Regions from separate parts of the Marinobacter sp. MDS2 genome, predicted to be linked through region 1. Evidence: predicted binding sites of a transcription regulator. Region 1 holds the regulator's gene; the other holds the start of a gene.
What was found. The regulator LexA, encoded in region 1, represses DNA repair genes until DNA is damaged. The targets are predictions, from matches to a motif close to CTGTNTNNNNANACAG.
Positions count from the first base shown of each region.

Region 1 (3,409 bases):
GGTTACGGGTCGGATTGCTGTCGAGATAGTCCTTCATCAAACCTTTGAGGTCTGGTGCATAGCTATCCTGCATCAGTATTTCAGCGTATTTGGCGCTCCAGGGTTCGATGTAGGTGGTGAACTTACGGCTGATATCGATCTGATGCCGTGATTTCAGCCAATCGTACAGTGCTGCAAATGCCTGTAGATAACGCACAATTGTGCCGGGCTCCAAGTCTGGCAGCTCCGGGTTTAGTTGCAGGCCGAAGGCGAAATAGATCGCTTCCCGGCTACCCAGTGCGCCTAGGTCACGGAGCTCGTCCACAAGCGTTTCCATGATATGGAGTTTGGACAGCGGCAAAGGTGGGCCAACGATTTCCAGAGGCACAATTTTTTCAGCGGCGAAATCGATCGCATCCATCGCGTGAGAAGCCAACTCCCTTATGGAGGTGGGCAGGCCCTCATCGGCAAGGTTGAGGTCTTTGATCGGATCCGAATCCAGCTCGATCGTATAGTCACCATCTTCAGTTTTGATGCTTGTGACGTAACGGGACTGGAGTTCCGGCTTACCCCCTAACAGCCGACTGGCATGATCTATAAGTGCATCGTAACTAAGCCCGGACAGTTCGATTTCCACACCAACCTTGCGTTCGTTTCCATCCGTTGTTTGGGTGCTGACGGGCATATTGCTGAGTTTAGAAGAGCTCATAGTATGTCGTGGTTCCTTTAAAGACTTTGAGCGTAACCATAACACAGGGGTATGTCGTTTCACGTTACTGGCCATAAATGATCGGTTTCAGACTTTACACTGGATAAAACACTGTATATAGTCAAATCACTGTATAAAAAACCAGTCATCATTATCTGGAGTGTCCCAACATGAAACTAACCGCCAGGCAGTCCCAAGTACTGGATATTATCCGGCGCTATCTTGATGAGACTGGCTATCCGCCAACTCGTGCAGAGATTGCTGCGGAACTGGGCTTTCGTTCGGCAAATGCGGCTGAAGAGCACTTGCGGGCTCTGGCGCGTAAGGGCGCGATTGAAATGGTGCCCGGGGCCAGTCGCGGTATACGGCTGCCAGAAGCCGAGCCGGATTTGGGGTTGCCGGTGATTGGTCAGGTTGCTGCGGGTAGCCCGATTCTTGCCCAAGAACATGTCGAAGATCATTGTGCGCTTCAGCCTAGTTTCTTCTCACCTAAGGCGGATTATCTGCTACGTGTGCGGGGCATGAGCATGAAGGACATCGGCATTCTGGATGGCGACTTGCTGGCCGTCCACCGGACTCAAGATGTCCAGAATGGCCAGATCGTTATCGCTCGTGTGGGTGATGAAGTCACCGTTAAGCGGTTCCGTAAGGAAGGCAATAAGGTTTGGTTGATTGCCGAAAACGAAGAGTTTAGCCCCATCGAAGTAGATCTGGCAGAGCAAGAGCTCTTTATAGAAGGTCTGGGTGTTGGTGTCATCCGGCGCTCAGAGCTGCACTGATAGCTGAAAAATCGACATGTGAACAACGCAGGTAGGTGAGTGATGGAACAGTTGAGCTTCAATAATACTATGGCGTTTCAACCCGCGGCTGTGGTCTCTGCACAGGCCGCTTCATCCCATTACCACAGACCTGAGTCTCGTCGTTCCAAATCGGGATCCGGGCAGGCGGGTTTTGGTGGTAATGTTACCGAGATCATTCTGCCGGAAGGTCAGGTTGAGAATTTCCAGCTACTGCTGCCCATGTTGACTCAGTTGAACCAGGAAAAGCGTTGGCTGGCCTGGATAGACCCACCTCAGTCATTGGTAGGCAAGTGGCAGAATATGCATGGCATTGTAACCGGAGAGATTCTGGTGCTGCGGTCTACGCCCGAAATTCCGGCTCAACAACTGGCGGAGTTAGCGCTGGGCGCGGGCACCTGCCATGCCGTGGTGTTGTGGACCAACAAACTGGCGCGCTCTGCCTTTGAATCGCTTCAAAAGGCATCCGCGAAAGGGAATAGCCACGGAGTGGTGCTGCGCCAGAGATAGTGAGTCTGTTAGTGGATCGTATAGTGAGGTTGAGCGTCGCCAAAGTCGCCTTCCTCGTCGCCCCAGTCAACTTCTTCAGAAATGGTTCCGGTTGCTTCAATGCCTGCGGCTATCATGGCTTTTGCGATGCTCATGTCGCGGTCAGCCATCATTTCTTTCGCTTCGGGAGAGAAGGAAATGCGGACCAGCGGCGCGGCATCGTCATCAACGCGCCGTAAAGCGTAGTCGCCGTTCGGCAGTTCAACAATTTCAAAAAACGATGGTGACATTCTTTAGGCCTTTGCTTGGTGCGATTTATTCGTGATTCGTGCTTAGTGGCTTGGAAAAGGTAATTACCACTCGTTATGTCTGTTCTCTACGGCTCGGGCAAATTCGGTCATGGCTGTCAGGGTGTCATTCAGGCTCTTGGCCGAGCGATCCGCTACATCCTCTGCTGAAACCGCAATGATGTTGTCGGCAGATACGGTCTTTTTCGGCGTGGGCGGCTGCTTTAACGCTTTTTCAAGGTGCGAAAGATGGTTCCACCAGCTGGACGGCGTGCTTTGAAGTATTTCCAGATCCGCGAGATCCTGGGTTTCGTAGGGGATTCTGGTCCTAAGCTCTTCGAGAGGCAGCGGCTCTGAGTCTTTTTGCTGATGATGCTGTGCAATCATCACCAGCAAGGTACGTCTTGCTCGAAGCAGCAGTTCGACCGTGCCCTGAATTATTGCTTCGTTCAGCATGGTGCTTTGGGGGTTAACTTGAGCCTGGTCAATGGTTTGGTTTAGCTGTGAGAGTAAAGTCTTGGCCAGATTCAGTTTCTGGGAAGTCAGTGAATACCATTGAGACGCCATAGTTGACCCGTTCAGGATTAAGCCGATCCAGATAAATTAGCCGCCCAGTGTATCATTTTTAAGCAGACAATTCTTTCCCTCTGTGGTTTGTGCGTAGACACAAGAAACTACAAAGATTTCCTTGAAACGATCGTTTGAATTTGGCAAAAAGGGCCACTTGGAGCAGCGTGTGGATGCTCAAAAGATCATTGTTGGAGAATAAGGAATGCGAAACCGATTGTTGGCAGCGTTCACCATTGCTGCGTTGAGTATGTCCGGTGCCGCGTGGGCCAAGGTGGCTCCTGAGGAAGCTAAGCGGTTAAAGAGCGAATTAACACCGGTCGGCGCGGTTAGGGCAGCCAACGATGCCGGCACTATCCCTGCTTGGCAGGGAGGTTTGGCAACGCCTCCAGCGAATTGGGAAGAGGGAGAGGTTGAAGTTAATCCGTTTCCCGAAGACGAACCTCTGTTCGTTGTTACCCGGGACAATCTGGAACTGTATCGGGACAAGTTGACGGATGGCCACATCCAGATGCTCGAACAGTATGGTCCCAACTTCTTTATGCCGGTCTATAAAACACGCCGGACGGCTGCCTTTCCCG
Region 1 covers NZ_JAVAJF010000001.1:653,246-656,654, reverse strand. Annotated here, with positions in the region: gene Q9245_RS03145 (amidoligase family protein) at 1-688, opposite strand, end outside; gene lexA (transcriptional repressor LexA) at 859-1,467, shown strand; gene Q9245_RS03135 (cell division inhibitor SulA) at 1,510-1,995, shown strand; gene Q9245_RS03130 (hypothetical protein) at 2,004-2,264, opposite strand; gene Q9245_RS03125 (DUF6586 family protein) at 2,328-2,828, opposite strand; gene Q9245_RS03120 (DUF1329 domain-containing protein) at 3,034-3,409, shown strand, end outside.

Region 2 (3,409 bases), 650 kb from region 1:
CGCCAATACCAACGTCCACTTCGTCGAACACCAAAGTAGGCGTGGTCGAGGTTTGGGCAACCACGACCTGAATGGCCAGGCTGATGCGCGACAATTCCCCGCCGGAGGCTACTTTTGCCAAGGGTCGGGCCGGTTGTCCGGGGTTGGCGCTGACCAAAAACTCGATGTCTTCCCGGCCGTGTGGTGCCGGTACGTCTTCTTTATCGCTGTTCAAGTGAGTAACGAACTGCACAGACGGCATGCTCAGTTGTGCCAGTTCGTGGGCGATTCGTTGGTCTAATTCGGCAGCGGCTTGCTCTCGCTTGGCCGACAGTTGTGCTGCAACTGCGTCAAACTCGGCTTTGTATGTCTCAAGTTCTGCTTCGAGTTGCTCCAGGCTGCCGGCGCCGCCGTCCAGTTCTTCCAGTTCGTCACGAAGACGTTGGTGCAGGTCAGGAAGTTCTTCCGGCCCGATGCGGTGTTTGCGCGCCATCTGATAAACCGCGCTCAAGCGCTCTTCAACTTCCGCAAGCCTTGCCGGGTCAGCTTCATAATCATCAACAAAGCGCCGCAGATTGTCGCCCGCTTCGGAAATCTGAATCTGCGCTTCCTGCAGCATCTGCAGGGTGTCCGCCAAAGCCGGTACCTCTGCTGGCAGCTGTTCCAGCAGCTGCAGCGCTTGGCGGAGGCTGTTTGCGGCACTGGATTCTTCCTCTGTGCACAGTTGAGCCGCCTGATGGCTGCAGTGCAAGATGGCATCGGCCTGGCTGAGTTGTGCTTGCTCCTGCTCAAGGTTTTCTTGTTCGCCGTCTTCCAGTGCCAGGCGGTCGAGTTCTTCCACCTGATATCGCAGCAGCTGAAGCTTGGCTTCGGTTTCGTCAGCGTTTTGCTGGCGCTGGAATAGCTTCTGCTGGGTTTGGTGCCAGTTTTTCCAGACAGCTTTCGTTTGCTCGGCCTGTTGTTCGGCGCCGGCAAACTCATCCAGCAGTTTCCGGTGAGTTTCTTTACGAAGCAGGGATTGGTGCTGGTGCTGGCTGTGGATATCCATCAGCAGCCCGCCCAGTTCTTTCAGTTGCGACAGTGGCGACGGCTGGCCGTTGATAAAGGCTTTGGAACGACCGTCTTTGCTGATGGTGCGGCGCAGGATGCATTCATTTTTTTCGTCCAGATCGTGGCTTTCCAGCCACTTGCCCGCCTCGGGGATGTTGGAAATGTCGAAGCTGGCGGTGATGTCGGCGCGCTTGGCGCCGTGACGCACAGCACCTGCGTCTGCGCGACCGCCCATGGCCAGGCCCAGCGCATCCAGAACAATGGATTTGCCAGCGCCGGTTTCCCCGGTTAGTGCTGTCATGCCCTTGTTGAATTGCAGCTCAACGCGTTCGGCGATGGCGTAGTTGGAAACGGTAAGTTGTGTAAGCATGCCGATACCTCTGCTTGGGCCCGGAAGGGCTACTGGAATAATACTGTTCGCCTATACAGTTGCTGTGAATATATACAGTGATTTTAGGGTTTGCAAATTTTGGTCGGCAAAAAAACGAAAGAATCCGGTGTTGAAAAGGTTGAATCTGAATCTCGGAACCCCATATCGGTTCGCAAAGCATATTTTCCTGCCGTTTTGATCGGCGGGCTCTATTCGCCGCGTGCCTTTGGGCGCTGGAAAACGTATTGGGAGTGATCATGAGTGCTGACGATAAGCGCAACGAGCAAGTAGAAGAACAGGTAGAGGTAGAAGAGGCGACTGCGAACGCAGAACAGCAGGCTGCTGAAGAGCAGGCCGATGCGGGTGAAGTTTCTGAACTGGATGCGCTGAAAGCACAGCTGCAGGAGTACCAGGATCAGGCTCTGCGCGCTCAGGCAGAGATGCAGAACGTTCGTCGCCGGGCAGAGCTGGACGTCGAAAAAGCGCACAAATTCGCGTTGGAAAAATTCGTCAAAGAGCTTCTGCCGGTTGCCGACAGCCTGGAAAAAGCTGTTGAAAGCACCGAAGGAAGTGAAGAGTCGGGTGAACTGGTGGCTTCCATTCGTCAGGGTGTTGAGATGACGCTGGGCTTGTTCCTCGGCAGTCTCAAAAAGTTCAACGTTGAACAGTTGAACCCTGTTGGCGAGCCGTTTGATCCGCAGCAACATGAAGCCATGTCGATGGTGCCCGCACCCGATGCTGAACCGAACAGTGTCGTGGCAGTTGTGCAGAAAGGCTATCTGCTGAACGGTCGTGTCGTTCGCCCGGCCATGGTTGTGGTAGCGAAGGCAGAAAGTGCACCAAAAATCGACGAGCAGGCTTGAAAAACCGAATAAAGCGCCAATATAGCCATTAAACAGAAGCAACCGGGGTGTCATCACTTCGGGCAGATTTCAGCAAGATTTGGAGTGAATTTATGAGCAAGATTATCGGTATTGACCTCGGAACCACCAACTCCTGTGTAGCCGTAATGGACGGCGACAAGGTAAAGGTAATTGAAAACGCCGAGGGTGATCGCACCACCCCATCCATCATTGCTTACACCGATGATGGCGAGACGCTGGTTGGTCAGTCAGCTAAGCGCCAGGCGGTAACCAACCCGGACAACACTCTTTACGCCATCAAGCGTCTGATCGGTCGTCGTTTTGAAGACGACGTCGTGCAAAAAGACATCAAGATGGTGCCGTACAAAATCACCAAAGCAGACAACGGTGATGCGTGGGTAGATGTTAAGGGCCAGAAAATGGCTCCGCCGCAGATTTCTGCAGAAACTCTGAAGAAGATGAAGAAAACGGCAGAAGACTACCTGGGCGAAACCGTAAGCGCCGCAGTTATCACAGTTCCGGCTTACTTTAACGACAGCCAGCGTCAGGCCACCAAAGACGCCGGTAAGATCGCAGGTCTGGAAGTTAAGCGGATCATCAACGAGCCGACCGCAGCTGCTCTGGCCTATGGCATGGACAAGCAAAGCGGCGACCGCACAGTAGCTGTATACGACTTGGGTGGTGGTACCTTCGACCTGTCCATCATCGAAATCGCTGACGTTGACGGCGAACACCAGTTCGAAGTTCTGGCCACAAACGGCGACACCTTCCTGGGTGGTGAAGACTTCGACCTGAAAGTGATCGAATACCTGGCGGACCAGTTCAAGAAAGACAGCGGTATCGACCTGCGTGGCGACTCCCTGGCTATGCAGCGTCTGAAAGAAGCTGCCGAGAAAGCCAAGATTGAACTGTCCAGCAGCCAGCAGACCGACGTGAACCTGCCGTACGTAACTGCAGACGCGACCGGTCCTAAGCACATGAACGTCAAGCTGACCCGTGCCAAACTGGAATCTCTGGTAGAAGATCTGGTTCAGCGCAGCCTTGAGCCTTGTAAAGTGGCTCTGAAAGACTCTGGCCTGAGCGCTTCTGAAATTGACGAAGTGATTCTGGTTGGTGGTCAGACGCGTATGCCGCTGGTTCAGGAGAA
Region 2 covers NZ_JAVAJF010000001.1:1,305,180-1,308,588, reverse strand. Annotated here, with positions in the region: gene recN (DNA repair protein RecN) at 1-1,399, opposite strand, end outside; gene grpE (nucleotide exchange factor GrpE) at 1,657-2,262, shown strand; gene dnaK (molecular chaperone DnaK) at 2,355-3,409, shown strand, end outside.
Region 2: the regulator LexA is predicted to act here: its motif matches at 1,462-1,477, upstream of recN (DNA repair protein RecN).